DNA from 4 places in the Kistimonas ophiarachnellae genome. Region 4 is predicted to be linked to each of the others. Evidence: predicted binding sites of a transcription regulator. Region 4 holds the regulator's gene; each other region holds the start of a gene.
What was found. Region 4 encodes FNR, which switches genes on or off when oxygen is low (the NO sensors DNR and NnrR bind a similar motif). Its sites were predicted from a motif close to TTGATNTANATCAA; they were not measured.
Positions count from the first base shown of each region.

Region 1: the regulator FNR is predicted to act here: its motif matches at 1,081-1,094, upstream of AC27K1_RS11650 (DMSO/selenate family reductase complex A subunit).
Region 2: the regulator FNR is predicted to act here: its motif matches at 4,997-5,010, upstream of AC27K1_RS13475 (YfcC family protein).
Region 3: the regulator FNR is predicted to act here: its motif matches at 7,177-7,190, upstream of ubiU (ubiquinone anaerobic biosynthesis protein UbiU).

Region 1 covers NZ_BAAJPA010000008.1:94,014-102,151, reverse strand. Annotated here, with positions in the region: gene AC27K1_RS11655 (hypothetical protein) at 1-561, opposite strand, end outside; gene AC27K1_RS11650 (DMSO/selenate family reductase complex A subunit) at 1,241-3,685, shown strand; gene AC27K1_RS11645 (DMSO/selenate family reductase complex B subunit) at 3,700-4,320, shown strand; gene AC27K1_RS11640 (dimethyl sulfoxide reductase anchor subunit family protein) at 4,323-5,174, shown strand; gene AC27K1_RS11635 (hypothetical protein) at 5,389-6,291, shown strand; gene mobA (molybdenum cofactor guanylyltransferase) at 6,644-7,219, shown strand; gene AC27K1_RS11625 (hypothetical protein) at 7,417-8,138, shown strand, end outside.
Region 2 covers NZ_BAAJPA010000010.1:19,985-28,122, forward strand. Annotated here, with positions in the region: gene AC27K1_RS13455 (alanine/glycine:cation symporter family protein) at 1-1,466, opposite strand, end outside; gene AC27K1_RS13460 (DUF4062 domain-containing protein) at 1,738-2,772, shown strand; gene AC27K1_RS13465 (carbon starvation CstA family protein) at 2,913-4,346, shown strand; gene AC27K1_RS13470 (hypothetical protein) at 4,531-4,815, shown strand; gene AC27K1_RS13475 (YfcC family protein) at 5,089-6,495, shown strand; gene AC27K1_RS13480 (beta strand repeat-containing protein) at 6,835-8,138, shown strand, end outside.
Region 3 covers NZ_BAAJPA010000014.1:123,658-131,795, reverse strand. Annotated here, with positions in the region: gene AC27K1_RS17370 (isochorismate synthase) at 1-155, shown strand, start outside; gene menD (2-succinyl-5-enolpyruvyl-6-hydroxy-3-cyclohexene-1-carboxylic-acid synthase) at 155-1,876, shown strand; gene menH (2-succinyl-6-hydroxy-2,4-cyclohexadiene-1-carboxylate synthase) at 1,876-2,688, shown strand; gene menB (1,4-dihydroxy-2-naphthoyl-CoA synthase) at 2,692-3,534, shown strand; gene menC (o-succinylbenzoate synthase) at 3,534-4,568, shown strand; gene menE (o-succinylbenzoate--CoA ligase) at 4,544-5,995, shown strand; gene thpR (RNA 2',3'-cyclic phosphodiesterase) at 6,110-6,706, shown strand; gene AC27K1_RS17335 (hypothetical protein) at 6,700-6,996, opposite strand; gene ubiU (ubiquinone anaerobic biosynthesis protein UbiU) at 7,247-8,138, shown strand, end outside.
Region 4 covers NZ_BAAJPA010000019.1:63,535-71,672, reverse strand. Annotated here, with positions in the region: partial or broken gene add (adenosine deaminase) at 1-617, opposite strand, end outside; gene hemN (oxygen-independent coproporphyrinogen III oxidase) at 1,069-2,451, shown strand; gene fnr (fumarate/nitrate reduction transcriptional regulator Fnr) at 2,629-3,387, shown strand; gene AC27K1_RS19575 (adenine phosphoribosyltransferase) at 3,409-3,942, shown strand; gene AC27K1_RS19570 (hypothetical protein) at 4,009-4,509, shown strand; gene AC27K1_RS19565 (TraR/DksA family transcriptional regulator) at 4,527-4,853, opposite strand; gene ttcA (tRNA 2-thiocytidine(32) synthetase TtcA) at 5,217-6,149, shown strand; gene AC27K1_RS19555 (DUF547 domain-containing protein) at 6,188-7,000, opposite strand; gene AC27K1_RS19550 (glucosaminidase domain-containing protein) at 7,042-7,875, opposite strand; gene AC27K1_RS19545 (Yip1 family protein) at 8,068-8,138, shown strand, end outside.

The DNA of each region.
Region 1 (8,138 bases), on a different contig from region 4:
AGCCTTGTTTGCAAATTCCGTATTTGACATTTCCGCGAGCGTATCCGCACTGTCGCTGGCAAGTTCTCCACTTGTACCGATAATAATTCCTGAGGCCTTAGCAGGCGTTCCTGTATCTGTCAGCTCTGAGTGAACCGGCATTCCTGTGTCTGTCTGCACTGAGTTAGCAGGTATTCCTGTGCCTGTCAGCGTGCTCTTGCGTGAAGGGGGAACTTCTGTCGTATTCCTCAACCCCAGTGACCGGCAAAAATATCTGTTCTCGTACTCAGGATGTTGCTGTAAGAGATTTCTGGCAACCTCGATATTGATACGATAACAGCAAATGCCGCCCGCAATAAAAGCACCCATGGCACGGATTACTTTGGAAACCGGATTCCTCTTTTTGTCGCTGCTTAGAGCCCAACTGTAGGATGCGGCTGTCAAGGGAATAAAACTCGACATAAAATCTAATTCCTTAATAAAAAACTCATCTTGAAAACGTACAGGCAACAGCAAAAAAGTCATCTCATCTTTTACCGCTACAACCTGCAACACCGGGGCTTCACAGATGAGTAAATTCAAACCGAAAGACTACTATTTACAGGACAATGCTTATCCCGTGAGAATCAGAGTCTTAACATTGGCTTCAGCCTGAACAGTGTTTTCACCTTATACTTAAGCAATACATCCTGATTGCTTATTCATATGACAATATATTGGTCATTAGGTTTCATCCTGACAGCATGCTAGTGCTATTCGCATGAGAAAAAACGTTCAGGCAGGTCCTCTATGGGATATTGCCATTCTTACCCTTCACGGATAATGACGCCCTCATATCCCTGGTCAATGTAATTGACGGATGCCTCTGCAAGACCCCTTCTCTTTAGAACAGCCCTTTTATGCTTGCCGGAGAGACTCACCCGTTTCATCAACGACCTGAAATTGGTGGTATTAATAACGAAAGATAATAACCAGCTACAGGCTCCAACCGTAGTGAAACAAACGAAAGTGCCCCGAGGTATCACAGGATCATACCCCCCTTCCATCAAGTTTCGTCAACGGCATCCACACAGAACAAATACAAAACCTTACCGTGCGTTTTTGCTGCAGATCAAAATTCCCTGACTTTCTTACGGGTATGATGTGCAGTGGAATGAACTGATATCCGCCCCTTTGCTACAACAAATCACTGCGGACATTCCTGATTGACCTGAAACCTTCTGAAAAGCCCGTTCTTCCCTGAGAGCAATCCATAGACTGCATGAAGAATTTACTGGACAAGGTGCTTCTGTCCCCCTTGAAGCGCCGTAATTTTATGAAATGGGGCGCCGCTGCCGGCAGCGCTGCCATTGTCGCGGGCAACAGCCTGCCGCTGCGTGCGCTGGCCAACACACCAGAGACCACTCCCGCGGAAAAACGCGAAGCGGTGCGTTCCGTCTGGTCTGCCTGCACGGTGAACTGCGGTTCCCGTTGCGCCCTGCGCCACCAGGTCAAGGACGGTGTCATTGTCGCGACCCATACCGACAACACCGGTGACGACGAATACGGCAACCACCAGGTACGTGCCTGCCTGCGCGGCCGCTCCTTCCGCCGCCGGGTATACAACCCGGATCGCCTGAAGTACCCCATGAAGCGGGTCGGCAACCGCGGCGAAGGCAAGTTCGAGCGCATCAGCTGGGATGAAGCGTTTGACACCATCGCTGACAACCTCAAGCGCATCAAGCAGCAGTATGGCAACGAAGCCATCTACCTGAACTACTGCACCGGTACGCTGGGTGGCACCGTCTCCAAATCCTGGCCCCCGGCGGCGACACCTATCGCTCGCCTGATGAACTGCTGGGGCGGTTACCTGAACCACTTTGGCGATTACAGTACCGCACAGATTACCGTTGGCCTGCCCTACCTGTTCGGTGGCAGCTGGGTCGGCAGCAACTGCTCGTCTGACATTGTTAATACCAAACTGATCGTCAATTTCGGCAACAACCCGGCGGAAACCCGCATGAGCGGCGGCGGTGTTGTTTACCAGATGACCGAAGCCCGCGCCCGCAGCAATGCCCGGATGATCACTTTCGATCCGCGCATGACTGACTCAGTGCTGAGCGGCAATGATGAGTGGGTACCCCTGCGCCCCGGTACTGACGCCGCCCTGGTAGCCGGTATGGCCTGGGTCATGATCACCGAAAACCTGGTGGACAAGGCGTTCATCGACCGTTACACCATCGGTTATGACGAAGACAGTCTGCCAGCATCTGCACCGAAGGGTTCCTCTTGGGTATCCTACATCCTCGGCAATGGCCCGGATGGCACGGCCAAGACCCCGGCATGGGCTGCGCGCATCACTGCAGTGCCCGAGAAAACCATCATTCGCCTGGCCCGCGAAATCGCCAGCACCAAACCCTGTAACGTGATGCAGGGCTGGGGTGTTCAGCGCACCACCAACGGCGAACAGGCGAGCCGCGCCATCTGCATGCTGGCAATCATGACCGGCAACGTCGGCATTCCCGGCGGTGGTACCGGTGCCCGTGAAGGCAGCTGGGGCATTCCGTTCGCCAGCTTCCCGACCCTGAGCAACCCGGTTACCACGTCCATCCCCATGTTCCTGTGGACCGACGCCATCCATCGTCACGACGAGATGACCGCCCTGACCGACGGCATCCGTGGCGCCGACCGTCTGAAGGCGCCGATCAAGTTCATCTGGAACTACGCCGGCAACTGCATCATCAACCAGCACGCCGACACCAACCGCACCCACGAAATCCTGCAGGATGACACGAAGTGCGAAATGATCGTGGTCATCGAAAACCATATGACCGCCAGCGCCCGTTATGCAGATATCCTGCTGCCCGACCTAACTGCAGCGGAACAGCCGGACTTCTCCACCAACGGCAGCTGCGGCAACATGGGTTACGCCATTTTCTGTGACACCGCCGTCGAGCCACTGCACGAGTGCCGCTCGGTCTACGACATGTGTACCGGTGTCGCCAAACGTCTGGGCGTGGAAGCGCAGTACACTGAAGGTCGTGACCAGGAAGCCTGGCTGCGCTTTATCTATGCCGAGTCCCGGAAGATCAACCCGGAACTGCCGGACTTCGACACCTTCCGTCAAATGGGTATCGTCAAGCAGACCAACCCGGGCGAACCGCACGTCGAGTACCGTGCGTTCCGCGAGAACCCGGAAGCCAATCCGCTGGCGACTCCGTCCGGAAAGATCGAGATCTACTCCGAACAGCTGGCCCAGATTGCGGCAACCTGGACTCTGAAAGAGGGCGACACCATCCGACCACTGCCGGAATACGTCTCGTCCTGGGAAGGCCACGAAGCGCCTCACAGCAAGCAGTACCCGCTGCAGATGTTCGGCTACCACTACAAGGCACGCACCCACTCCACCTACGGCAACGTAGACGTATTGCGTGACGCCAACCGTCAGGAAGTCTGGATCAACCCCATCGACGCCCAGGCACGCGGCATTAACGACGGTGACATGCTGAAAGTCTGGAACGACCGCGGTGAAATCCGTGTGGCCGCCAAGGTCACCGAGCGGATCATGCCCGGCGTTGTCGCCATGGGCCAGGGCAGCTGGTACGCCCCGGACCGCAACGGCATCGACCGTGGCGCCTGTATGAACACCCTGACGACCCAACGTCCTTCACCGCTGGCCAAGGGCAACCCCCAGCATTCCAATCTGGTGGAAATTGCCAAGGCCTGACGGAGAACTGAACCATGACCCAATACGGATTCTATATCGATACCACCCGGTGTACCGGGTGCAAAACCTGTGAGCTGTCGTGCAAGGACGACAACGACCTGGATATCGGGGTGAACTGGCGTCGTATTTATGAATACGGCGGCGGCAGCTGGGTACAGAACGAAGACGGCACCTGGAACCAGGACGTGTTCGCCTACCACGTATCCATCAGCTGTAACCACTGCGACCAGCCCGCCTGCACCAAGGCCTGCCCCACCGGCGCCATGCACAAGCGGGAACAGGATGGCCTGGTGGCCGTGAATGCCGAGGTATGTGTCGGCTGTCGTTACTGTGAAATGGCCTGCCCGTACGGTGCACCCCAGTTCGATCCCGAGAAGAAGCTGATGACCAAGTGCGATGGCTGCTTCGACCGTGTGGAACAGGGTCTGCAGCCGATCTGTGTCGGTTCCTGCCCGCTGCGTGCGCTGGAGTTTGGCCCCATTGACGAGCTGCGTGCCAAGTACGGCGACCGTGCCGACATCGCGCCGCTGCCGGATTCCGGCATGACCAGACCGAACCTGGTCATCAAGGCCAACCGCCACGCACGCCCGACCGGTGACACCACCGGCCGCATCCTGAATGTCCGGGAGGTGTAACCATGCACGAATTATCCCTGGTTTTCTTCACCGTCCTGGCACAGTGCGCGGTCGGTATCTTCCTGGTGCTGGGCTGTCTGCAGTTCGCCAGCTTTGGTCAGCGTGACCGCCTGCAACTGCTGAGCCGGCTGCAGATCGCCTCGCTGGTAATCCTCGGTGTCGCCGGCCTGGCCGCGGGTACTCACCTGGGTCAGCCGCTGCGTGCATTCAATGTCATCTTCGGCCTGGAACACCTGTCGCCGCTGAGCGCTGAGATCCTGACTACCAGCCTGTTTGGCGGTGCCGCGTTCACCTTTATCGCCGCCACCCTGCTGAACATCCTGCCTGCTCTTCACCGTTTGGTGTTGCTGGGCGCCATGGCGCTGGGTATTGCCCTGCTGCTGGCGATTGCCAACGTCTACACCCTGGCCACCGTGCCCACCTGGAACACCGACTGGACCGTCTTCCAGTTTGTGATGCCTGCAGTGGTACTGGGTGTGATGGGTGCAGCGGTACTGGTCCGCAGCCAGTCTGACCGGATGGGCCTGTTTGCACGTCATGCTGACAAGGCACTGTCCACCATCGGACTGATTGCCCTGGCGGTGATTGCCACTGGCTTTGTGCTTTACCTGTTCTGGCTGGGTCAGCTGTCCACAGCGATCGACCCGTTCATGGTGAAGGACTACCATCACAGCCTGCTGGCCGCCCGCTTTGGTCTGCTGTTCCTGGGCGTCAGCCTGTGGATCGTGCCGGCCATGCGTGGTTCCAACACCTGCGTTCGCCTGCCTGCTGTTGGCTTCGTGCTGGTATTGGCCAGTGAACTGATGGGTCGTATCTTCTTCTACGACCTGCATATGTTCAGCACAGGACTGTAATTGCTCGACAACCTCCGGCTTCGCCGGAGGTTTATATCACACACTAAAAACTGTGATAGAAAGACACGCGTTTATGCATACAGCCGCCCGAGAATCACGACTCTTTTGATCAAACAAAAAGAACTATCACTAACAAAAATTGTCTTAATTAAACACAATCCTTAAAACATCCAATACAAACTATCGCAATTTGGAACAAGGGAAGGTAAAAAACATGCCTGCCAGAAATATAAGCAATAGAACCCAGCATTCCGCCGCAGGAAAACATCAGCACAGCTGTCACAACGAGGCAGTAAAATCCCGAACAAGAAAAATAAAAACTGGCAAAAAGAGTCTGACCCCCTATAAAAAACGGAAAATAGCCACAGCAAACATATCAAAAGCAACAGATCTAGATGCATTGATTGTCCTTATATTATTTAGCATCCTTGAACACATAGGCTTTTTTTATCTATTCCCGGGAAGTAAAGAATACTTAATTTCAGAGCCGCTGATCTGGGGAGGCAAGGAAAGAAAAACAAAAGACATCCAAAAAGGCATGATGGCGTTATGGAACTCCTTCAACACACCTGATTCCGTTTATATTCTCATATATCCAAACCCCGGACACGGCCATGGGCAGCATGCTGCCCTTGTGCTTGGTTCAACCCGGAACGAATCTGTAGAGAACGCTAAAAACTATGTCAGCTGGACCTATGAAAAGGGTTATCCAATCTATTGCAAGCGTGCAAAATCCTCATTCAAACAAGAATATAACAATCACGGCGAACCGGAAGTTATTGAAATTAAAGGGCTCAACATCAAAAAAGCAAAAAGAAAATGGAAACAACTTAAAAGAGAATCAAAGCACTACAAGCTATTCACTCGCAACTGTACACATGCCGCACTCTCAGTCCTTGGAGAAGGCATTAAAAATCCGAAACTATCCAAGGCTGTCAGAAAAAAACAAAAATGCTGGCTACTCACGCCAAGGGACATGCGAAAACAAGCGTACTATTTAAAAAAACACAGAAAAAAAATAAATACCTCCCTATCCATAAAAAACCATTATGGGCGATCACAAACCATAGAAATAAGTAAACCTTTAGCTATGCGAAAGCTGGCGATGGCTTTATAACCAGCAGACTACCATACAATCCACACACTTATCTCTATGACATTCTGGAAACATTATGAATTAAGCAAAAAAAAACAAAGTTTGAATGCTACGAAATAAACCCTGCCAGCCCGAATTCATTTAAACGATATACATAAAAGTTCAAGCAATGGATACAGTGAGAAAGCGTCAGCCATATCACTCTGAACGCTGAAAATAAACAAGAAAGAGCTGCTAATGAACATTATTGCCTGAGTGACCAGCTTTGCCAGCAGACCGGGGAAGGCATAAAAACACCTCATCGATTACTATATCCTGTTGGCCGCTGATTTTTTACACTTAGCTGTACGCACCACTGCATACCATGAATGACATGCCAGACACACCCTCCGTAATCCCCCAGCGCAACACCACGGCTATTTTGCTTGCCGGTGGCCAGTCACAGCGCATGGGAAGCAACAAGGTCCACCTGACGATTCACCACCAGCCACTTTGGCAATACATGGTGACCATGCTCAATGAAGCCAATTTCAAGAAGGTTATCGTCAGCGGACCTCAAGGTATTCCTGACACGATCCCGGGCAAGGGGCCACTCAGCGGCTTGCACGCTTGCCTGCAACATACCCGGGAGGAGGCAGTGATGTTACTGCCTGTGGATATGCCACTGCTGACGCCGGCACTCCTGACCAATCTCTCGATGGAGGGCCATGATCGAAAAACGCCACTCCATTACGAAGATTACCAGCTACCTCTGTACCTGCCTGTCACCCAGGCACTACGGAATTATACCGAAGCAGTTGTCCACGAGGACGACAAACGGCATTATTCACTCCGACGACTGATCGCCCACCTGCACGGATCCACCATCCCCGTTCCGGACGACCAGGACTGGCGGTTCCGTAACGCCAACACCCCTGACGAGTGGCAGCGCTGCCTGGCAGATGTCTGAGCCATGACATGGGTAACCATCCTCCACCATTGCGTGTCATGTACTGGATAAAAGACAGCATGAATTGTTATCAATAACAGGAATGTCTGGCATTACGGGTAACCCGTTTGAACATTACGGATTACAGCCAATCCAAGCAACCAAATAGTAGTCATTAGACGTGAAACAGGCAGTAAATCTTTAGGAGATTAACAGGCATGGATAAAATGACATTGCACCCAACGCCCATGCAAAAGTTGCAACCTACCACTGCAAAAGAAAATACAAAAATGCACAATCAAATTCGTGCATTTTTCCGGGTGATGATAGGCAAACACGATAGTGGTGTAAGATACCTGCAAAAAATATTGACACATTACCCGCCCGAAAAAAAACTGAAAAACATGAGCATCTTCATTGTCGACGATGAGGCAATAAATCATCTAAAGAAAACCGTGACTGATGGCATTAAAAAACATAACCTCTACGATGAACTTTTGGCTTGTGGCGCAAGATTTATTCATACTGAAGATATTCACCAATTTCTGGCAGAAAAGTATCCCATTGATTATTTAGACAAGGCTATAAAACTCATCCAGCAAATCCATTTTGCGTCATCAGAGGCATTTGATTTCTCTATAACCAGAGCGCATCTCTATAAATTATTCTGTCATTACTTTGCCTTCTCCAGATATCCCGAGCTGCAGTCTGTGGCGGCAATTGATATTGATACATTTGCCCCTCTATTCCCTCCAGCCTGCAATAAACCTACTCAAAAAATACCAGCTCCGACAAGCCTCAATGGTTTCATCACCAATCGCGAAGACATAAGGTTAAATTCAGCAATCTTTGATTTCGAATTTATCTCAGAACTTTTTTCCTTTAATAAAAAACAGACAAATACAAAAAACTGGAAACCTATCTCTATGTATTCCGGCTT
Region 2 (8,138 bases), on a different contig from region 4:
TCATCATCGTCGTTATTGGGTTCCTGATCACAGGAATTGTTTTCCGGCACGGGCCAGACATCCTGATCCATGGCTTTATCCAGCTCCGGAAACTGTTTGCGGTTAAAGACCGGTTTTTCGATCCCGTTGTTATATTGCTGTTCAAAATCTTTCAACAAGGCGAAGGCGGTGCCAGATAACAGCACAATCACTACCAGATTGATCAGCGCCATGACACCCATGGTCAGATCCGCCAGTGACCAGACAACAGGCAGGCTGCTGAAAGACCCCCAGAACACCATCATAATCACAATGCAGCGGTACCAGAGAATCAAACGCCGGTTGTCCCTGATATGACGAAGGCTGGATTCACCGTAATACGTGTTGGCGACAATGGACGTGAAGCCAAACAACATGGTGATAAAGGCGATAAACGGCTTACCCCACTCGCCGACGGCGCTGCTGAGGGCATTTTGTGTCAGGGCAATACCTGTGACGCCATCGGCATTGAGGTATTCGCCAGAGAGCAGCACTAGCATAGCCGTGGCCGTGCAGATCAAAATGGTATCGGTGAAGACGCTGAACATGGAGATCAGTCCCTGGGTCGCAGGGTGATTGGGTGACGGCGCCGTAACCGCATTAATGTTAGGGCTGCTGCCCATACCGGCTTCATTGGAAAACAGGCCGCGACGGATGCCCTGCAGCATCGCCTGGGACACCATATACCCCATACCGCCGGCTGCTGCCGTCTGTAAACCAAACGCGCTTTGAATCACCAGCCGGAAGACATCAATCAGGCGATCGTGGTAAAGGAACATCACCATGCCTGCCGTGAGAACATATATGGTGGCCATGAACGGAACCGTTTGTTCGGCGAAACGGGCAATCCCCCTAAGTCCCCGGAAAATGATCAGTGCGGTCATCAGTGTGAGCAACAGTCCAACGAACATTTCCGGAAATGCAAAGGCATGAGAGAGTGCGGAGGCTACGGAGTTGGAATGTACTGCATTGAAGGACAGCCCGAAGGACAGCACCATGCACACGGAAAAGACAACTGCCAGGGGGCGACAGCCCAGCGCTTTTTCAATATAGAAGGCCGGGCCGCCCCGGAAAGTGCCGTCATAGTTGTTGGATTTGTACACCTGGGCCAGCGTGTTTTCCACGAAACTGGTGGCCATGCCTAAAATCGCGGTCACCCACATCCAGAACACGGCCCCGGGCCCGCCCAGGTGAATGGCGATGGCCACGCCAGCGATGTTGCTGGTGCCTACATGGGAGGCAAGGCTGGTACACAGGGCCTGGAAGGATGAGATATTGCTCTGATTTCCGGTGCGTTTACTATGCAGAAGCAAACGAAGAGTCAGGGGAAAGTGCCGGACCTGAATCAGTCCGCTGCGCAGGGAAAAATAGACGCCCGCGCCAAGTAGTAAATAGACAAGCCAATAACCCCATAGTATGGCGTTGAAGTTGTTGATCAATACTGTCATGGTACCTCCTTGCCGGAGCTGGGCTTTGTTGGCGCCGGGCCGGGTAAAACCAGAAAATCCTCATGTACTTAGACCTTTTTGCAAACGATGTGTTCAGGAATTGAGGATGTGACGAGGCAAAAATATGGCAATCAGTCTAGCAGAGGCTGGTTTTTTCGCGTTTTTTTAGGGGAGTATGGAATAAATTTTGCCGTTATAATCACGTCATATCATAAATACAGCATTTTCAGATCCGCTTCTGACGTTTGACTGTAGAGGGGGCACGAGGTCAGTGCAGGACAGAATTTACCGCGTCTATATCAGTTCCACGGCCAGGCCGGTCTCGCCAGAGCATACTGCCATCCTGCATGGCGTACTGGCCTCTCACTGCATGCCCGTTTGTCCGGCATTATGGGATCTGCGCGAGGGTAATGAATCACGCATTGACGATGGCGATAACTGGGGACGCAGAAAAGCCCTGATCAACAGTTGTGATTATCTGCTCTTTGCCGGTAATGCCTGTTATGGGGAACGTTCGGCAACAGGCGTCAGCATTCAGCATCAGGAACTTACCTATGCCCTGATGCGTGACAAACCGGTGTTTTGTGCGCTTCTGGACGAAGATGTCATCTCGCAATCTGGCGTGTCAGCGGAAGAATCAGGACGAGTGCGTGCGTTGCGTGCTTTGTTGAAGCGCCATCACTCGGTGAATTGGCATCATATTGATGCGCTGCCGGAAACCATCGCTGCAGGTTTTCCTGCATTTGTGGCGGATCACCCGGCGCCGGGCTGGTCGAAGACTCAGCCGCGAATCACCGTTGAAACGCCGGCGCCCGGGAAAACACGCAATAGCATAACCATACAGCCAGTTTGTCATGCGACTGCCACGGCGGAGCCTGATGATGCCACTAACAGGGACTTTGACTGGTTGCAGGAATACCAGGAATTCAGTATCCAGTGTCATGTCTATATACATGGCAATTGCCACCTGGTCTCACAGAACGTGTCACTCAGCTGGGCTGATGTGTATGAAGCATTTCGTTGCTCGTTGACGCCATCGTGCAATGAAGACCGTATTCAACAGTCACTGTTTGCCATGTTGGAAGCGCGTTTTTGCCAGCAGGTACTGGGGCAATACCCCCAGGCGCATGCGGCGGATGCTTTCCGTTTTTCTGAAACAGCAATGCGGATGATTCGCCTGAAGCTGCGTCGTCATGGATTGGTGCGCAAAGATACGAAGGCGTCATGCCGTAAAAACAGTGTCTGGTGCCTGACCGGGGCAGGAAAAGCTGCCGGTCACTGGATTGGGCGAACGCTTGTCGAATAAACGGAGTCAGGCATCCCGCAGTAAAAAATCCTTCCCCCATTGCTTCGGGTCAAGGAACTGAAAGGGTGGGTCAGCGTTAAAATGTAACGTCTTTGTCTGCTATCCCCGTCCTACCCCATGTCCTTCCCCCGGAGTTGTCCATGATAAGTTTCCTCGTTTCCCTGGTCGCCCTTGTGGTCGGGTACCTGATTTATGGTGCCCTGGTTGAAAAATGGTTTGGTGTGGATCCCAATCGTCCGACACCGGCAGTGACCCAGACCGATGGTGTCGACTATGTGCCCCTGCCCTGGTACAAAATTTTCCTGATCCAGTTTCTGAATATTGCCGGTCTTGGACCGATCTTCGGCGCCATCCTCGGTGCGCTCTATGGTCCCTCTGCATTTTTATGGATTGTGTTCGGCTGCATTTTTGGCGGTGCTGTACATGATTACTTTTCCGGCATGCTCTCCATCCGGCATGAAGGAAAGAGTATTCCCGAGATTGTCGGCATTTACCTGGGCGATAAAACCCGGCAGGTGATGCGGTTGTTTTCCATTGTCCTGCTGTTGCTGGTGGGTACGGTTTTCATGGTCGGCCCGGCTGGTCTTCTGAGTAATCTGGGTTTTGAGGGCATTTTTGCGAATAAGACCTTCTGGTTAGCCGTGATTCTGGCGTACTACTTTATCGCCACAGTGGTACCTGTGGATAAGCTCATTGCGCGGATTTACCCCCTGTTTGGTGCGGCGTTGCTGATCATGGCCGTTGGTATTGGCGGTGCCCTGGTGTTTGGCAACTGGGAAATTCCGGAAGTGGGTACACCCTCTGCCCATCCTGGTGGTCTGCCCCTGTGGCCGATGCTGTTTATCACCATTGCCTGTGGTGCGATCAGCGGTTTCCATGCCACACAGTCGCCACTGATGGCCCGTTGTGTGAAAAATGAATCCTATGGTCGCCCGGTGTTTTTCGGGGCAATGATTGCGGAAGGTGTTGTTGCGCTGGTCTGGGCAGCGGCTGCCATGACGTTTTTCCCGAACGGCATTCCCGGCCTGAACGAGGTGCTGGCCAAAGGCGGCCCCGGCCTTGTGGTCAATGAAGTCTCTGTCGGCCTGATGGGCGGCTTCGGCGGGATGCTGGCGGTGCTGGGCGTGATTGCCTGTCCGGTAACCTCGGGTGATACTGCGTTCCGGAGTGTCCGCCTGATTTTTGCAGATATCTTTAACCTGTCCCAGACAAATATCCGTAATCGTTTATTGGTTGCTATCCCGGTATTTGTTACCGGCTATCTGTTAACACTGGTCGACTTTACCATTATCTGGCGTTACTTCGCGTTTTCAAATCAAGCGCTGGCAACCATTGTGTTGTGGACATCCGCCGTTTACATGGTGCGTAACGGGCGTAGTCACTGGTTTGTGAGTTTGCCGGCAACGTTTATGACAGCCGTTTGTGTAACGTATATCGTTATGGCGCCTGAAGGTTTGGCAATGGAGGCAAATGTTGCTTATCCAGTCGGTATTGTGGCGGCCATAGGCGCTTTTGTTTTCTTTGCTTGCGCAAGTCGTGTAAGGAAAGTAAACGATAACTGTGTTGTTGGTTAAGCATTAAATAAATACACACGTTTGATTTGTATGCTGCATTATTCCCGCTCTTCCTGAGCGGGATTTTATTCGTTGTAGTTGCTTGTGTATCGCTGTAAGTAAAAACCGAGATGGGTTAGTATGTTCTTGAGGGAAAAGACAAATAAACAGGGATTTTAATAGAGCATAAGCGGGAGAGGCAGTCATGCGACCAATCGACCTGCAACAGGTGATCAGCGATATGCGCAGCCAGCTTGCGCCGGTAGTGATGTGCCAGGCGGGCTATGTTTTTGTCAATCTTGAGAAGTTACCCGCCCACGAAGCGCTGCAGGCGCAAATTCATGATCGCGTCGAATCCGGCGTCATCCGTCCGTTAACCCACCTTCATGATGACGATGTCGCGGTATTTTATGCCGCTGAACGTCCGGTACCGCCTGAACGACGGCGGCGTCAGCAGCAACAGGCCATGTTTCAGTTAAACACCCTGTGAGGCATGGTGAAACACACCCGCAAGCCCGGTTAATAGCCGGGCTTTTTTATAGGTGAAAGCCTGTAGTTGTCGTCTGCGTAAGGGTAGGTGAAACCGGCAATAATGCTCAGAAAATCATCATAAAAAGAAGGGCAATCTGCAGGGTATTTATGCCATTTGTCGTATAAAAGCCGAGCAAAGTCTGACATAGATCAGTATAAGCACGGGTTAAATCCTTATTATGACCCCCGTTTTTTCCAACACAACCACAACTCCCCGACTGGACTGCACTCTATGGGCAAATTCAAGTTTCCTTCAGCCTACACGGTGCTAATGGCGATCATTGTATTCGTCGCGGCACTGACTTATATCGTCCCCGCCGGTCAATATGACCGTGTCATGAACCCTGAGCTGGGCAAGGAAGTACCAGTATCCGGCACCTACCACCTGGTTGATGCAAACCCGCAGGGTTTCTCCGACGTGGTCATGGCGCCTATCGCCGGTTTCTTTGATCCTGCAAGCTACGAAGCGGGCGCCATCGACGTGGCCCTGTTCGTACTGATCATTGGTGGCTTCCTGGGTATAGTCACCAAGACCGGTGCTATCGACGCCGGTATCGCCAAGGTGACTTCCGCGCTGGAAGGCAAGGAAATGTGGATGATTCCTGCCCTGATGCTGCTGTTCGCAGCCGGTGGTACCGTTTACGGTATGGCTGAGGAGACACTGCCTTTCTACATGCTGCTGATTCCGGTCATCATCGCGGCGGGTTATGACTCCGTCACCGGTGTTGCCGTGGTTCTGCTGGGCGCCGGTATCGGTGTACTGGGTTCCACCATCAACCCCTTCGCGACCGTTATCGCGTCCAACGCGGCTGACGTACCGTTCACTGACGGTATGGGCATGCGTATCGCCATCCTGGTCATCGGCTTCATCATCACTGCCGGCTTCCTGATGCGTTACGCTGAGAAAGTCCGCAAGGATCCTTCCCTGTCCCTGGTTGCGGACATGAAGGAATCCAACGAAGAATACTTCCTGAAGAACCGTGAAGAAGGTATCGAGCTGACCGGCGCACGCAAGCTGATCCTGGTACTGTTCGCGGCCAGCTTCGGTGTGATGATCTGGGGTGTGTCTTCTGCCGGCTGGTGGATGGCTGAAATGTCCGCCCTGTTCCTGGTGAGCGCTATCCTGATCGGTCTGATCGGCCGCCTGAGCGAAGAAGAGCTGACCGGCACCTTCGTTGACGGTGCACGTGACCTGCTGGGTGTTGCCTTCGTTATCGGTATTGCCCGCGGTATCGTGGTGGTCATGAACGCCGGTAACATCACCGACACCATCCTGTTCTGGTCTGAGAACGCGGTGTCCGGTCTGTCCGAAGTCATCTTCATCAACGCCATGTACTGGATCCAGGTCGTACTGTCCTTCTTCATTCCGTCTACCTCTGGTCTGGCGGTACTGAGCATGCCGATCATGGCGCCGCTGGCTGACTTCGCTAACGTGAGCCGTGACCTGGTTATCACTGCCTACCAGTCTGCATCTGGTGTCGTTAACCTGCTGACCCCGACTTCCGGTGTGGTCATGGGTGGTCTGGCCATCGGTCGTGTGTCCTACGCCAAGTGGTTCAAGTTCGTACTGCCGCTGGCGGGTATCCTGACTGTCATGATCATGATCATGCTGAGTGTTGGCGCCATCATGGCCGCGTAAGCACTCGATACCTCTCGCGAAGTATCCAGAGACAGGTCCGTAAGGGCCTGTCTTTTTTTGTGTCTGCTGAACTCACCCGGCTGGATAATCCAGTCATCAGGATGAATAAATTTTGAGCAGTTTTTTTCAGTCCTGAATAACAATGGCGCCCGGACGTCAGCTAAGAAGAAATGCACATGGTTATCCACAGGGATTGTGAATGACTTCAACCATCTGTTCATACATGGCATCCGGAAATAGAAGACAGTGAACATATAGTGTTGCACTAAAGTACAAATATCGGCTTAATTGATTATTGGTACGTTGGTTCTGTTAATAAAAATAAAAAGAGGCCTCACAATGACTGCTGAGTCCAACGCCGCCGTCAAGACCGCCTTTACCGGGGAGTGGGAAGGAACCGCGGGCAATGACGACAAAACGCTGGATCACCTCTACGCCAAGATGTACGGCTACGGTGGTGACGACACCCTGACCGCTACCGGCGGCGGTGTGCTTATCCATGGTGGCGAAGGCCACGACACTCTGACTGCACACGGCATTGAAACCATCATCTACGGTGAAGGTGGTAATGATGTGATCCGTGGTTATGCTGCCGATACACAGCTGGGCGGTGGTGCCGGTGATGATGTGGTTGAAGGACATGGCCTGCGGGCAAGCGTGTCCGGCGGCGACGGGAATGACACCCTGCTGGCGACCGGCCTGCACGCGGTGGTGGATGGCGGCGACGGGGACGATGTGATCGAAACCGCGGCGGGTGTGGCCAGGATTACTGACTTTGCCGGTCACAATACCATTCAGGCCTTTGGGGGCGCCAACCGGATTGATACCGGCGACGGCAATGATGACGTTACCGCAGTGGCAGGCGCGAACAGCATCGCCGCCGGTGGCGGTAATAATACGATCAATGCCGTTGGCGGTGCGAATGTTATCCAGGTTGCGGACGGTGATAACACCATCGTGGCCGGTGGTCTTGCGAATACGGTATTGGCGGGTCATGGTGATAACAGCGTCACGGCATTGGGTGGTGGCAATGTTGTGTTTGCCGGGCATGGGAATAATGCTGTCCAGGTTGCCGGTGGCGTAAATAGCGTCATGGTCGGAGACGGGGATAACCAGGTGCTCGCGACCGGTGGCGTCAATATAGTACTGGCCGGGAACGGTGATAACGATATTGCTGCTCTCGGTGGTGCTAATTTCCTTGCAGCCGGTAGCGGCAATGATCACATCATGGCCGGTGGACTGGCGAACATCGTGCTTGCCGGTGATGGACATAACGCTGTAGAAGCCCTGGGTGGCGCCAATTTCATCCAGAGTGGCACCGGTGATGATTTCATCGTTGCGGGTGGCGGCGCCAATGCAGTCGTAGCCGGTGATGGTAATAACACGGTGTTCGGACTGGGTGTCGCCAACCTGGTGTGGACGGGGAATGGCGCGGATGATATTGCCGTTGGCGGCCAGGTTAACCTGGTGAATGCCGGTGCTGGGGATAACACGCTGGTCGCGGCAGGCGAGGGCAATGTCTTCATCGCTGCGGACGGCAATGATGTCGCGCTGCTCGGTGGTGTCGCCAATATTGCGATAACCGGTGGTGGTAACAACATCATCACGGCGGTCGGTGAAGCCAATATTCTGCAGGCAGCCAA
Region 3 (8,138 bases), on a different contig from region 4:
CCGAGTTCGCCGTAGCGATCCGCTCAGGGTTGCTTCGCGGGCGTCATCTGTCGCTTTACTCGGGGGCCGGGATTGTTGCGGGATCCGAACCGGATGCAGAGTGGCAGGAACTGGATAACAAGATTAATACCGCCTTGGCGTTACTGGATGGATAATGGCTTTTAACTGCAAGTTGTCTGATATCAACAGCCTCTGGTGTGCGTTGATCATGGAAGAGCTGGTGCGCAATGGCGTAGAGCATTGCTGTATTGCACCGGGATCACGTAATTCTCCCTTAACCCATGCGGCAGCCGCACACACCCGGCTGAACAAGCATGTGCATTTTGATGAGCGAGGGCTTGGTTTTTTTGCCTTGGGCATTGCCAGGTCCACCCGTAAACCGGTTGCCATCATCACGACCTCGGGTACAGCCGTGGCCAATTTATACCCGGCGGTTATTGAGGCGGCCATGATGGGGATTCCGCTGCTGATTCTTTCTGCAGACCGGCCGGCGGAACTACTGGATACCGGTGCGAACCAAACCATTAACCAGACGGCGATTTTCAGCCGTTACCCGGTGCAGGAAGTGCAGCTGCCGTGTCCTGATACCGCCATCGCACCGCAGTGGCTGCTGTCAACATTGGATCAGAGTATCACCCGTGCACGGACTTCGGGCGTCGTTCATCTCAACCTGCATTTGCGCGATCCATTGTATCCAGGTCTCCAGAGTCCAGATTGGTCGGCCTACATGGAGCCCGTAACAGACTGGATGAAGGCTCATCGTCCCTGGACACAATACTGTCTGTCAGGTCAGCGACTGCCTGATGAATCGCAGGTCCTGGTAGATCGCTTGTTTTCACCCAAAGGTGTTCTGGTCGCAGGTCAGCTGGCGTCTGACGACGCACAGGCCGTAGCAAGACTGGCTGAAAAGCTCGGATGGCCCTTGCTGGTGGACGTGCAGTCTCATCTACATGGGCACTCGCTATCCTTACCCCATGTTGATCTGCTGTTGAACAATCCCACTGTTTGTGAACTGCTTGATCAGGCGGATACGGTACTGCAGTTTGGCGGTCGACTGGTCAGTAAACGACTGTCGCAGTGGTTGGCGAATGGACGACGAAAGCACTATTGTTTTGTCGATAGTGGCGTTAGCCGACTGGATCCGGCCTGTAATCAAAGTCTGCGTTTACAGGCAAATATCAGTGAACTTTGTCGTTTTCTGGAAGCAGCGTTGCCTGAACGGCGTGAGCCGGGTGACTGGTATGCCCAGCTGATGGACTATGGCATCCGCTGTCGTGCAGCGCTGGTTCGGCTGTTGCCGGCAGAACTCAATGAGATGTGGGTTTCCCGTCATATTGTTGAACAGCAACGTAAAAACGGGTGCCTGTTCATTGGCAACAGCATGCCGATCCGCTTGATTGATAGTCTGTCTGATGCCCGGCTCCATGGTGAAGTTTTTACCAATCGTGGTGCCAGCGGTATTGATGGTTTGATCGCGACGGCATCGGGCGTGGCTGCCTCAGGTCGACAGGTGACCTTGTTATTGGGCGATCTTTCCTTTCTCCATGATCTTAATTCACTGGCCTTATTGCGTGATCTCCCTGTGACCCTTGTGCTGCTGAACAATGATGGCGGCAGTATTTTTAGCATGATGCCGGTTTCCCGTGACGGTGATTTTTTCAAACACTATTTTCAGGTCAGCCACGGTTTGAATGCAGAACAGGCGGCAGCCATGTTCGATATCCACTATGAGACACCCGTTGAATGTCAGGCTTTTGCTGAGTGCTATGAACAGGCCAAGGCGTCTGACAAACCTGCAATCATTGAGGTAAAAACACCACCTGCTGAAGCCACTGATATGTTGCGACGTGCACTTGTCATGGCGAGTGAGCTCTGATGACGCTGGCGTTTCGCACTGAAGGTGATCCAGTAAATCCTGCGCTTGTTATGCTGCATGGCTTTTTGGGAAATGCTGCGGATTGGGTGCCGGTCGTTTCCCTGCTTAAACGGCAATTTTTCTGTGTTTCTATTGATTTGCCCGGACATGGAGATAGTGCGGCTGTTAGTGCAGGTTCGGGGTTTGATGACTGCTGTGCCCAGATCGACACTACGCTGAAATACATCGGCATTCACGCATGCTGGCTGGCAGGTTATTCACTGGGTGGTCGAATTGCGATGCATTATGCCTGCTGTTATCTGCCTAACCTTGAACAGCCTGATGCCATTAAGTTGCATGGGTTAATACTGGAGTCAGCGCATCCTGGTCTCAAGCATGAACCGGAGCAGTTGGCACGCAAAAAACAGGATCACCGCTGGGCACAGCGGTTTCGCAGTGAGCCTCTGCCGGCCGTTTTAGATGACTGGTATCAGCAGCCTGTGTTCTCTGATCTCTCACCGGTTGATCGGCAGGCAATGGTTGATCAACGATTGAATAATAACGGTTCCTCGTTGGCAGATATGCTGGAGATGACCAGTTTATCCCGGCAGACCTGCTTTCATGATGCGTTATGCCAGCAGTCATTGCCGGTAATGTACATCTGTGGTGATCGGGACCATAAATTCCAGTCGATTGGGCAACAGTTCAGCGACTGTCCGACGATGACGGTACATATACAGGAGCAGGCTGGCCACAATGTTCATCATGCCTGCCCGACGGCTTACGCCGATACTCTCCTGGCCTTTTACTCCTCCATGACAGAACGGAATTAGATTATGAATGATGTATCAATTAAGCCCGCCCTTGACTGGCAGGACTGCTCTGAAGGTTATGACGATGTGCTTTATCACAAGGCGGAAGGCATCGCCCGCATCATGATTAACCGTCCAGGGGTGCATAACGCTTTTCGTCCGCTGACCGTGATGGAAATGTCCCGGGCCCTGTCTGACGCTCGTTATGACAGTGAGATTGGCGTCATCATCCTGACCGGGGCAGGTGGTAAGGCATTCTGTTCCGGTGGTGACCAGAAGGTGCGTGGTGATTCCGGTTATCGTGATGATCAGGGCGTGCACCATCTGAATGTGCTCGACCTGCAGCGTCAGATCAGAACCTGCCCTAAACCCGTAGTGGCAATGGTGGCAGGCTATGCCATTGGTGGTGGGCATGTGTTGCATATGCTCTGTGATCTGACCATTGCGGCGGATAATGCCGTCTTTGGCCAGACCGGTCCGAAAGTCGGTTCCTTTGATGGGGGCTATGGTGCCAGCTACATGGCGCGGCTGGTAGGTCAGAAAAAGGCCCGGGAAATCTGGTTCCTGTGTCGGCAGTATGATGCAACGGCAGCCCTTGATATGGGGCTGGTGAATACGGTGGTTCCCCTGGAACAGCTGGAACTGGAAACGGTCCAGTGGTGCCGTGAGATGTTGCAGAATTCCCCGATGGCATTGCGTTGCCTGAAAGCGGCCTTGAATGCGGACTGTGATGGTCAGGCGGGTCTGCAGGAACTGGCTGGTAATGCGACCATGCTCTTCTATATGTCAGAAGAAGGACAGGAAGGACGGAATGCCTTTGTGGAGAAGCGGGCGCCGGATTTCAGTAAATTTGGTCGTAACCCCTGATGTTGCTTGAATCGGCAACGATCTACCGTTTTCGGCTGCCGTTTCGGCAGCCTCTGACCCTGAAAGGCCATCGACTTCAAACGCGTCAAGGACTGATTCTTCAGCTGAAAACCGGAGACGGTCAGCGGGGCCTGGGCGAGTGTTCGCCACTCCCGGGATTCAGTCCTGAGTCGTTGGATGATGCCCAATCCCAGCTTGAAGATGTGCTCAGGTATTTGATGAGACAGCCTGATTGTCTGACAACCGTCATTGAATCGGGAGCCCGTGGTTGCATTAAGCGTATGCTGTTTTCCTCTGTGGCTTGCGCTGTGGAAGGTGCGGCCTTAAGTCTTGCCGGGCAGTTCAATGTCGCACCAACATCGACAGCAGTTTGTCCTTTATTAATGGGGACGCCTGATGAGGTGCTGGCTCAGTTTGTCCGTTTGCCAAACAGTGCAGAAATAAAGCTGAAAGTTGGCAGGGCAAGAGTGGATGATGACATTGCCGTAGTAAATGCATTATGTGAGCAGGCTTCACCGTCGCTGCGAATTCGTCTGGATGCTAACCGGCAATGGTCATTTGCAGATGCAGAGCGATTTTGTCGTTCAGTCAATGCTGAGCGCATTGCCTTCCTGGAAGAGCCCTTGGCAGATTATCAGCGATTGTCTGAGTTAGGTGATTCGACCCGTTTACCGCTGGCCCTGGATGAGTCCCTGCAGGTCCCTGACTGGCGCTTCTCTGTCTTCCCTGGATTAGAGGCTTTAGTCATTAAGCCCATGTTGGCTGGTGGCATCGTCAAAGCACAGCAGTTAATCAAGCAGGCAAGGGCGGCGAATCTGCGTACGATTATCAGTGCTTCTTATGAGAGTCCGTTAGGCATCAGGCAATTGGCTTGCCTGGCGCATCTTGAAACCCCGGGTGAATTACCAGGATTGGATACCGTCAATGCCTTTTGTACGTCATCGGTTGAAAGGTTTGAATATTTGCTGAGTAATACTGTTAGTCAACAAGATCCTGTATTGGAGGAAGTATGGCGTTGTACCGCTGCCCATTAAGGCATCAGGCGATTCACTCACCGGATGCAGTGGCAGTTTGGCTGGAAAATGGCCGTATTACCTTTTCTCAATTAGATAGACTGGTATCCGATATTCAATGCCAATTGATAGCAGCAGGTCTTCAGGCCGGTAGCCATTTGGCTGTTGTGAGTGGTAATAGCCTGACTATGTTACTGCTACTCCTGGCTTGTCTGAGATCGGGTATCGTATTTTGTCCTTTGAACCCGCGTTTTCCTTCAGCGCAGCTTGAAGATTTGATGAATTCGCTGGATTGCGATGGTTGCTTTATAGAGGACAGTGTGTGTTTGCAGGGGCTTTCCTTGTCTGGAGTCGCCAGAATCGCACTTGTGAATCCTCAAACTGTCTCGCCTAATAATCCTGCAGCCGCATTGCAAGATATAGCATTAGATGCTGAGCGCCTGTGTGACCTCATTCTGACATCCGGTAGTTCAGGTAAGGCAAAAGCGGCAGGTCATTGCTACAGGAATCACTACTACAGTGCCGTGGGATCACAGGAAAAGATTCCATTGGGCAGCCATGATGCCTGGTTACTGTCTTTACCTCTGTTTCATGTTGGGGGGTATGCCATAGTTATCCGATGTCTTGTGGCAGGGGCTGCCATTGTCCTGGCACCGGAAATGGCAATGAAGCAGGTATTGCATCAATTCCCTGTGACACACTTGTCTCTGGTAAACACTCAATTATTCAGACTATTACGCACTGAGAATGTGCTGTTGTCAGACACAGCGCTCAAGGTCATATTGATGGGCGGTGGTTATGTATCGTCTGATCTGGTGGCGGACGTCAAGACGCAGGGTATTCATATTCTGACCAGCTATGGTTTGACGGAGTCCAGTTCCCAAGCCTGTACAGGAACGCCTGTTTTTCTTGATGACCAGCGGCTAACGTCCGGTCAGCCCTTACCGTATCGACAGGTCAGAATCAGTCACCAGGGAGAAATTCAGGTTCGCGGAGAAGTGCTCTTCAAAGGCTATTACCAGAATGGCGGTCAATGTGATCTGTCGCTTGAAGAGGGCTGGTTTGCTACGGGAGATCTGGGTTATTTCACCGATGACGGTCAGTTGGTAGTGACCGGAAGACGCGACAATATGTTTATCTCGGGTGGCGAAAATATCCAGCCGGAAGAGATTGAAAAGGCATTGTTAGCTCTGCCCGGTGTTCGTCAGGCGGTCGTAGTGCCTGTGTCTGACCGGGAGTTTGGTCATCGGCCAGTGGCCTTTGTTGACAGTGATACACCGGATGATAATTTGAATTGTTTACGTTCAGGACTTGCGTTGCGCCTTGTGCGCTTTAAAATGCCAGAACGGATATATCCATGGCCTGCAGAAATGATGAGTGGCGGACTGAAAGTCAATCGACGTGTGTTTAGGGAGTTGGCGGAGAATCGTCATCGACTCCCGCAGTAAACAGGCGGTAACGATTCCGGGCTGATCTGCAGGCAGAAAACTATAAACGTGTATCAGCTGTTATTGAGAGCCCGTTAACACTGGGGCGGCTGATCCGATCAGGCGGTTTACGATATGAAAGCAGGGAATTCCGGCAAGGTGCGGGCGTTTATCGCCTATCGCCTGCCTCTGGATGTTTCTGCAGCACTCTATAAAAAGGCCCGTCACCATGTTGGTGAGGATCTGGTCGAGACGCTGCGCTGGGTGGCACCACAGGATTATCATCTGACACTGCGCTTTCTGGGCAGTTGCACGGAAGATCAGTTACAGCAGATTTCTCAGGGGCTTCATGAGGCCCTGCAGGATGTCGATGGTTTTCGCTGCATGACCGGAGAGGTCAACTACTTTCCTTCCACCAATCACCCGCGCGTTATGGCGCTTATGGTGCATTCGGGCAAAGTGATGGAAAGACTTTATACATTATGTGATGAACTGGCGGTTGCCGCGGGAATCCCGAGTCAGTCCCGCCACTTCAGGCCCCATGTCACCCTGGCAAGATTTCCAACAGATACGCAACGACTGTCCATGTCTGTCTGGCGCCTGCCGGGCTTTCATCTCACCGTACGGGACATCGCCTTGATACGCAGTGACTTGACGCCTGAAGGTGCTCGTTATTCAGTGATGGAAACCTTCTCGCTTGAGCCTGCCTTGCAGGGGGCCGTCGCTCAATAGGCGACGGCTGCTGCAGAATACTCGGCTTCAAGGTCAACGCGCCAGGGCAGTCTGTATTGCTGCATTGCCTGAAGCAGTTGATCTTCACTCATGGTCCGGAAACGGGTCGTGAGTAAAGTGCGTTGAATTAATGCCAGTTCGCGCTCGCTTAACTGACCGATTTCCGTATTTTCAAAGATACCTTCCTGCATCAGGTTTTCGCGCCATGTATGGCTTTCTGTGGATGCCATGACATGTTCCGCCAGTCGGCTGGACAACTCATCAACATTGAATAGCTTTCGTAATCCCATGATTGGCTCCTTGCTCTCTCTTTCGGTACGTTTCTTTGACTTTAATCGGGGTAGCGACGTATTGGTGTAGCCGTTATGTTCTTCTTTGTTTCCTCTTGTTACTGGTCATAGCATTCGTTATCAACGATTAAGCAAGTGATATGCCACTATTTTGGATGTCAGTATTTGGGTTTCCCGTCTTTGATAAGGGTCAAGGTTTCTGCCGGGATAGCCCGCTACCATGCTTCGCTTAAGAACAATGGAGTGAAACATGGAGCTGGTTTGCCCTGCCGGTAGCCTGCCGGCCCTCAAGGCTGCCGTTGATAACGGTGCGGATGCGGTTTACATCGGTTTTCGTGACGACACCAATGCCCGTCACTTTGCCGGTTTGAATTTCAATGAGAGCAAGGCGGTGAAGGCGCTTGAATACGCCAGGATGAAGGGGGTGAAAATCCTGGTGGCGATCAATACCTATCCGCAGCCTGCGGGGTGGTCACGCTGGGAGCGGGCCGTGGATATGGCTGCGGATTTACGGGTCAATGCCATTATTGCGGCTGATATGGGCGTGCTCGGCTATGCCAGGGAGCGCCATCCTGATATTGGCCTCCACCTGTCCGTTCAGGCCTCGGCAACCAATGTTGCCAGCCTCTCGTTTTATCAACAGCGGTTTGGCATCAAGCGTGCGGTATTGCCCAGAGTGTTGTCCGTTAAACAGGTGGCAGCACTGGCCGAAAAAAGTCCGGTCGAGCTGGAAGTGTTTGCCTTTGGCAGTTTGTGCATCATGTCAGAGGGGCGGTGCTACCTGTCCTCTTACCTGACGGCAGAATCCCCTAATACCGTTGGCGCCTGCTCGCCTGCGCGTTTTGTTCGCTGGTCTGAAACCGCCAATGGGCTCGAATCCCGGTTGAACGATGTGCTTATTGATCGTTACCAGGCCGGTGAAAATGCCGGCTATCCCACCCTGTGCAAGGGACGCTTTTCGGTGCAGGGAAAGACCTGCCATGCACTGGAAGCGCCCACAAGCCTGAACACATTGGCGTTGATTCCGGAATTGACCCGGATGGGCGTTTCCGCTGTCAAAATTGAAGGCCGACAGCGCAGCCCGGCCTATACGGCTGAAGTGACCCGTGTCTGGCGTGAGGCGCTGGACAGCTACCGCAGCA
Region 4 (8,138 bases):
ATATGAGCCAGTGAATTCACCTGGTTTACATCACAATGCATGGTCAGGTGATAGCCTTGTGCACGGGCATTCGCAAAAATATTGGCAAATTTAGAGGGTGGATTGTTTCGTTCATCCGAATCCAAACCAACGCCCGTAATCCAATCCCTGTAGGGCAGGCTGAGTTTCAAATGCTCAGCAGCACTTTCTACGCTCAGATCACGGAGAAAACACATGATCAAGCTGGACTCAAGACCACAGGTGCTCCGTGCTTCACATTGGGCGCGATGGATACCGGTAATCAGCGTTTCAAAGCGGATGCCTCGTGACGTATGTGCCTGGGGATCAAAAAACGCTTCAACATAAACCACCCCCTCACTGGCAGCACGTCGAAAATAGCGGATTGCCAATTCATAAAAGTCCTGTTCTGTGACCAGTACACGTATCCCCGCATAGTAAACCTTCAGGAATGACGTTAAATCGTAGAAATCATAGGACGCCATCAAGGCTTCTGATGACGGGTATCCAAGGTCGATTCTATTTCGCCGGGCCAACGTCAGGCAGTGTTCTGGCTCCAGCGTTCCTTCAAGATGCACATGCAGTTCAGCCTTGGGTAATCCAGCAATAAATTCATGCATTCAGCAGGTCTCAATGGAGGATTCAAGGGTCAAAACCTGAATTAAAGATGCGGTTTACCTGCCCGTCTTAATCACGTATCGATCATGAGGATAGCAGCTAACCCAATGATCAATCCGGTACACCTCATTGTGATTAGTCTATTTCCGACAGATTTTCCCCAATGGACGATGCTATACATTTCACCGTAAACTCCGTGTAAATATGCTATTTGTATGGGCAATTGACATCTGACAGGATTTTTCCGCCCTGTCCCAGCACTTGCGGCACATTATTTGAAACCTTCTTGATACATATCAACTCGGAAAATCACCACACAACTAGAATTGTCAATCAGTATTTTGTGCAATACGGCTGCGCAAAATAACCGGCAACTATCCGAAGCACGCCTATTCTATACGACAATCATCTCAGGATAGGGCCGGATACATTACAAGATCAGGGTTAATGAGCATGGCCAGTGAACTGATATGGGATCTCGAATTGATCAGACGCTATGATCAGACGGGACCTCGCTACACCTCGTATCCGACCGCATTGCAGTTCTCGGATAACTTCGGCGTTGCAGCGTACCATGCAGCCGCCGCCGACAGCGCCACCGCCCGGCGCCCACTGTCGCTTTATTTCCATATCCCGTTTTGCGCCAAGGTCTGTTACTACTGCGGATGCAACAAGGTCGTCACCAAACGCCGCGAGCATGCCGAACCTTACCTGCAGGCACTCTTTCACGAAATTGAAATGCAGTCCGCCCTGGTGGGTCATAACCAGACGGTGGAACAACTCCACTGGGGCGGCGGCACCCCCACCTTCCTGAACCCGGCCCAAATGCAGGCGCTGATGGACAAAACCGCGAAGCATTTCAACCTGACCTGCGGTGACCTGGGAGATTACTCCATTGAAATTGACCCCAGGGAAGCAGACTGGAGCGTGATCGGCCACCTGCGCTCGCTGGGGTTCAACCGGATCAGCATCGGCGTACAGGACTTCGACCCAACCGTTCAGCAGGCAGTCAACCGGGTACAGAGCGAAGAAGAGACCCGGGATGTCATTGATGCTGCCCGCGCACTGACGTTTAAATCGATCAACATTGATCTTATTTATGGTCTGCCTTTCCAGAGCTGCGCCAGCTTCATGAAAACGGTCGACAAAATCATCGACATCCGCCCGGATCGTCTTTCCGTCTTCAATTACGCCCACATGCCTAACCGCTTCATGCCTCAGCGGCGCATCAACAATGAAGACCTGCCCAATCCGCAGGAAAAACTGGCCATTCTCGAAAATACCATCAACCGGCTACTGGACGCCGGATACGTATACATCGGCATGGATCACTTTGCCCTGCCAGATGACGATCTCGCCCTGGCGCAGGAAGAAGGCTCGTTGCACCGGAACTTCCAGGGATATACGACACATAGCCAGTGTGACCTGATTGGCATGGGCGTGTCCTCCATCAGCCGAATTGGCAATGTCTACGCCCAGAACCATGCGAACATGGAAGAGTACACCAGCCGTATCAACAACGGCCATCTGGCGATTCGTCGTGGCTTACTGATGAATGAAGATGACCGCATCCGAAGCGCTGTTATCAACCAGCTCATCTGCCACTTCCACCTTGACTTCCGTCATATCGAAACGATGTTCGGCATCCGTTTCCAGGACTACTTTGCCGATGCACTCAACAAGCTGTCCCCAATGGCGGCAGACGGCCTCATTCGACTGGACAAAAACGGCATTGTTGTCGAACCCCGGGGAAGACTGCTGATCCGTAATATTTGCATGCAGTTTGACGCCTATCAGCAGGTGGCGGAAGTTCAACGATTCTCACGGGTCATCTGAACCAGTCCATTAACCTCCCCCCCCCCCCCGGTTTCATGTACCAACGAACACTGAAACCGGCCTTTTTTCAAGAAACATTCAGATACGTATCCTCACAGTCTTAAACTTGTCAGGAGAATCCCCTACAATACCGCCGCAACGACTTTTACACCCACCGGTTCACAGGGGTTCTTCTGTATGGTGTCCAAGCTGAATGTGCGGCAAGTGACTCATGTGGCCTGCAGAGACTGCAGCCTGAGTCAGCTCTGCCTGCCACTGGCGCTGAAAATTGAAGATATTGATGAACTCGACAGGATCATCAAGCGAGGACGTCCGCTGAAAAAAGGCGAGCACCTGTTTCTCGAAGGCGATCCCTTTCACAGTGTCTACGCAGTACGCTCCGGCGCACTGAAAACCTACACGGCCACCAACGAAGGCGAAGAACAGATCACGGGCTTTTACCTGCCCAGTGAGCTGGTGGGACTGAGCGGTCTCGATACAGAGGCCTATCCGGTGTCTGCCCAGGCGATTGAAACCACCATGGTCTGCGAGATCCCGTTTGATCGCCTGGAAAAACTGTCTGACGACTACCCGGAGCTGCGGCGCCAGCTGATGCGCATCATGTGTCGCAAAATCCGCGAAGACCAGCAGATGAAACTGCTGCTGTCGAAGAAGAACGCGGACGAGCGGATTGCCACATTCCTGATCAACCTGGCCAGCCGTTTCCGTCGTCGCGGCTTTTCATCACAGTCTTTCCGCCTGTCGATGTCCCGCAACGAAATGGGCAACTACCTGGGCCTGGCGGTTGAAACCGTCAGCCGCGTGTTCACCCGTTTCCAGAAAAACGGCCTGATCAACGCCAACGGCAAAGAGATTGAGATCACCAGCGCCATGGAACTGTGCGCCCTGGCCGGTGGCAAACTTGTTGAACACCAGGACATTGTCAACATCCAGTAACCCTCCGCAGGATTGGCCCTGATGGTTTTTGACCAGCAACTGCTCCACTCCCTGATTCGGGCCATACCCAACTGGCCCGAACCCGGCGTGACATTTCGCGATATCACGCCATTGTTTCAGTCCCCTCAAGGGACACAGATGATCATTGACACCCTGGCAGAACGCTACAGGGGTCAGGATATCACCCATATTGGCGCCCTGGATGCCCGTGGTTTCCTGGTTGGCTCACCGCTGGCGTGTAAACTGGGTCTGCCGCTGGTCATTTTCAGAAAACCCGGCAAACTGCCCTATGACGTGATTCGCGAAGAGTATGAGCTTGAGTACGGTTCCGCCGCACTCGAAGTCCATACCGACGCACTGAAAAAGGGTGATCGCATACTACTGGCTGACGACCTGATTGCCACGGGCGGAACGCTTTGCGCTGCGGCCCGGCTCTGTCGCCGTCTGGGTGCTGAGCCCGTTGAGGCAGCCGCTATCATCGACCTCCCGGAACTGGGCGGCTCAAAACGCCTCGACGCGGAAGGCATACCCAGCTTCAGTCTGTGCAGCTATTGATCAAGCTATTGGCGTTACCGCCGATTCCCCGTTTATAGAACCTTAAGGCAGGGAAGCCTGAAGACCATGGGAATCTGCGCAGACGAATTCAGGGAGTATGTCGTCCAACCCACGCTAGACCACCTCGACATGCGGTCACCGCTGGCAGAAAACCTGCTACTGGGCACCGCAGCGGTGGAATCCGGACTCGGCTCCCACTTACACCTTGCCAACCATGCCTCGCTTGGCATTTACCAGATCAGTCCGGAAACCCACCGCCGAATCTGGGACACCTTCCTTTATAATCAACATGAACTGGCCAGCAAAGTCAGAGGCCTGGCCAGCCAACGGGAATTTCTGCTACACCCACACGCGGAACTGGCCACCAACCTCAGCTATGCGACAGCGATAGCCTGGATGGTTTACCTGAGTGCCGACGTAAACATTGATGACCCGGCCACTGCCAGCGACCCACAACTGCTGGCATCCATCTGGCAGGAACATTACCAGAGCGAAAACAGCCACTTACCGGAAACATTTATTGAAAACTACAACCACCTCATCCTGGGTAAAACGGTAGCGGCCTGACGTCATCAAGCGACGGCCTACTCCTTATTCTCTGCACATTTCACACAGAGATCCGTATAGGGCATGATCTCAAGTCGTGCCATCGGAATATCAGCACCACACCCGGCACAGATTTCGTAGTCACCCTCCTCGATTCGCTCCAGCGCCTTCTGGATCAGGCGTAGTTCAGCAACAGCTTCATTGCCTAACGCATCCAGCACCTCGTCATTCTCTCGTTCCTGGGCCTGCTCCGACCAGTCAGCACTGGCCTTGCGGGTCACATCGCGGGTAATGTTGGCGACACGCCGCTCCAGCTCATCCTGCCGCGCCTGCAGCCGCTGGCGAAACTCCTCGTATTTGCTCATTCGACTCCCTCTGTAGGTAACATGATCATCTCCCCCAACACCCTATTCTAGTCAGCCTGCCAATAATTCCGCTTGATCTGAATCATGACCTTCAACAGCAGATACAACACAGAAACCAACCCATCAAGCCAGCCCAACAGTCTAGCAAAGCCGATCCTGTCAAAGCGCCCATGGCAGGCATTCAATAACCCTCCCTCCCCATAAGGCAACGTATGTATTAACCGCGAGAGCCTGCGGTCATGAATACCTGATTATTTGCGCCCGGGTCTTTATAATGCTGCGAACTTTCATCACTGTGATCACAAGAACGGTATTTCTGTTCTTCACGGTTTGTCCACTGACACTAGCAAGTACCCTGACCGTATGCAGATTGAGACCCGAAGCGAAAAAGTCAATTTCAACAAGCTGCAGAAACGCCTGCGCCGTCTGACCGGTCAGGCTATTGCCGCCTATAACATGATCGAGGATGGCGACCGCATCATGTGCTGCCTGTCTGGCGGTAAAGACAGTTACGCCATGCTCGATATCCTGCTCAATCTGCAGAAATATGCACCGGTCAAGTTTGAAGTCATCGCGGTCAACCTGGACCAGAAGCAGCCAGGCTTCCCTGAGCACGTATTGCCGGACTACCTGACCAGCCTCGGCGTGGAATACCGCATCATAGAAGAAGACACCTACAGCATCGTCAAGGACAAGGTACCCGATGGCAAAACGACCTGTGCACTCTGCTCTCGCCTGCGCCGGGGCATCCTTTACCGTACAGCCACAGAGCTCGGCGCCACCAAAATCGCCCTGGGACACCACCGGGAAGACATCCTGGAAACCTTGTTCCTGAACATGTTTTATGGCGGCAAGCTCAAGGCAATGCCTCCCAAACTGATCAGTGATGATGGCAAACATATTGTTATTCGTCCGCTGGCGTTCTGCCGGGAGAAAGATATAGCCAGGTTTGCCGAACTGAAGGAATTTCCGATCATCCCCTGCAACCTGTGCGGCTCCCAGCCCAATCTCCAGCGCCAGACTATCAAGGGTATGATGACTGAATGGGATAAACGCTTCCCGGGCCGGATTGAAAGCATGTTCAGGGCAGTGACCAATGTCGCGCCCTCTCACCTGGCAGATAACAGGCTCTACGATTTCAGCAACCTTGTACCTCGGGGCACGCCGGTCGAGGACGGAGATACAGCGTTTGACCGGGAAACTTTCCCGCTTCAGTTTACTGCGGACAACGATGAAGACAGCGAGACAGAAGATACAATCATTAAACCGGTGAACATCATGGATTTACCGGCCTGATGAAAAAAGGGGCATATGCGCCCCTTTTTTATATTGAATTAACGGCCACCAGTATCATTCAGATCCCAGTCATAATCGTAACGAACCCGCCCCTTGAAAGCCGCCAGCTGTTCTTTGCTTTTCCCATGCGCATACTGATGCAAGTGTGACATCAGTTCCTGATGGCTTCCGAAATCGACTGCGTACCAATCATAAATTTTGGAGAGGTACAGGCTTCCACCCTCAAACCTCACACCTTTAGCCTGATTGATAAACCGTCTTGCAGCACTATCCAGCAACCTATCCACGTTAGCACCGGTATAAGCAGCAGCCTCCAAATCAGGACACCCCATGCTGGCACAGTTCACCGCATAATGGATTCGCCTGTCTTTCCAGATCGGTCGCAATATGCGGTGCTCAATGTCGTTGAGGGTTAACCGCTGCCCCGCCACAGTGACGACATCATCATCCCATGGGCCAAAACTGAAAAAGCCTTCACCCAGCTTACGGATGGACTTTACCGGATAATGATCCAGTATCAGCCGTACCGTTAGCGCATTGTAGAGGTTAATCCAGTAAGCCATTTGTTCACGGCGGCTATATCCCCTGGGATCAATGCCTGCCAGATAGGCCAGGTAATGATCAAGGCTGGCGCGATCCCCTGCTGACACACGATCATAATCGAACAACCGGACTTCCGGTGTCTCTTTCAGGTATGCATCCAGCAAGCGCTGCCATTCGACATGGGACACGCTTACGCTATTATTTTCATTACTCCGATCCCAGAGTGCCCAATACTCGCTTTTCGGTGCCGCAACACTGAAACCTGCCATGCACCAGATAATGATGCCCGTGAGAAAAAACCTTGGCATGGGCTTCCCTCCCCGTTATTTTATTCAACCATTCTCTTGATTTAGCCAGCCCCCGGACTGTCATGATCCGTGAGCGCCACATCGTATTTTTCAAGCCCGTTACCTGTAATCATCGCCATCAGCTCATGGACATAGGCCTCACCCCGCTGGGAGTAACGCACAAGCCCCGGGGACAGATACAGCCCGGTCACCGCCTGATGATTGCGCCGAGCCTCGGCTCGCAGGGCTCGCAGGTCCGAATACTGAGGATGGGTATTGATGTTCAGGAGATATGCCGCCACCGAACCGGAGACAGAGTCAAACTTTCTGACCTCATGATCTGCACCTTCATTGCGCTGTGCAGGCACCAGCCCACAGCCCTTGCTGAAACACCACTGACCAAAAAGATTATTGCCCTCAAGCGCAAAACGGGATGTTCCCCAGGCCGATTCATTGGCAGCCTGTGCCAGCGCCAGCGAAACAGGCAGCGTATCGACACGATCCAGCAGGGCTGAATACCATTGCGGGCTGAATCCTTCTGCCGGTTTCAGACGGTATTTCTTCGCAATACCGGCCAACCACGCCTTATCCTTTTCGCTCAACGATGGCTGCCCGGACATTTGCTTGATACGAACACGATCAGCGGCTATTTTTGCATTTTCGGATTCAACGATGGGCATCATATAGCCAAAAAATGCAGCCTTTTTTGCTTTCACATCCTTGATATCGCCAAAATCCGGCATTTCACTTTCTATCACTGGCATATTGACCACAACAACCTTTGTCACAGCACTTTCCGCCCGCTGATTGAGAACAGAATTAACCAGCAAAACACTCAATACCAGTAACAACAGCAGCACCGCTGCCATCTTGCCTAATCCCTGCTTCGCCGACATAGCACCTCTAGCATTTATATTAATATTAAGGAGATAAAACAGTTTTCCATACAATGCAGACTATTGCTATCCGGAGCCTTGCCTGTTCTACTGTTTGTTAGCAGTATTGACAATTGACTCAAAACCAAAACAGACAAGCCAGCTCATGAGCAGTCCAGGGTTTCCCTGATCGACTGGCAAGGAGGCAGAATCATGGCGCTTCATGTTTGGGGATTATTCACGCATCCTGACCGGGAATGGCGCAGTATCCGTGAGGAAAAATC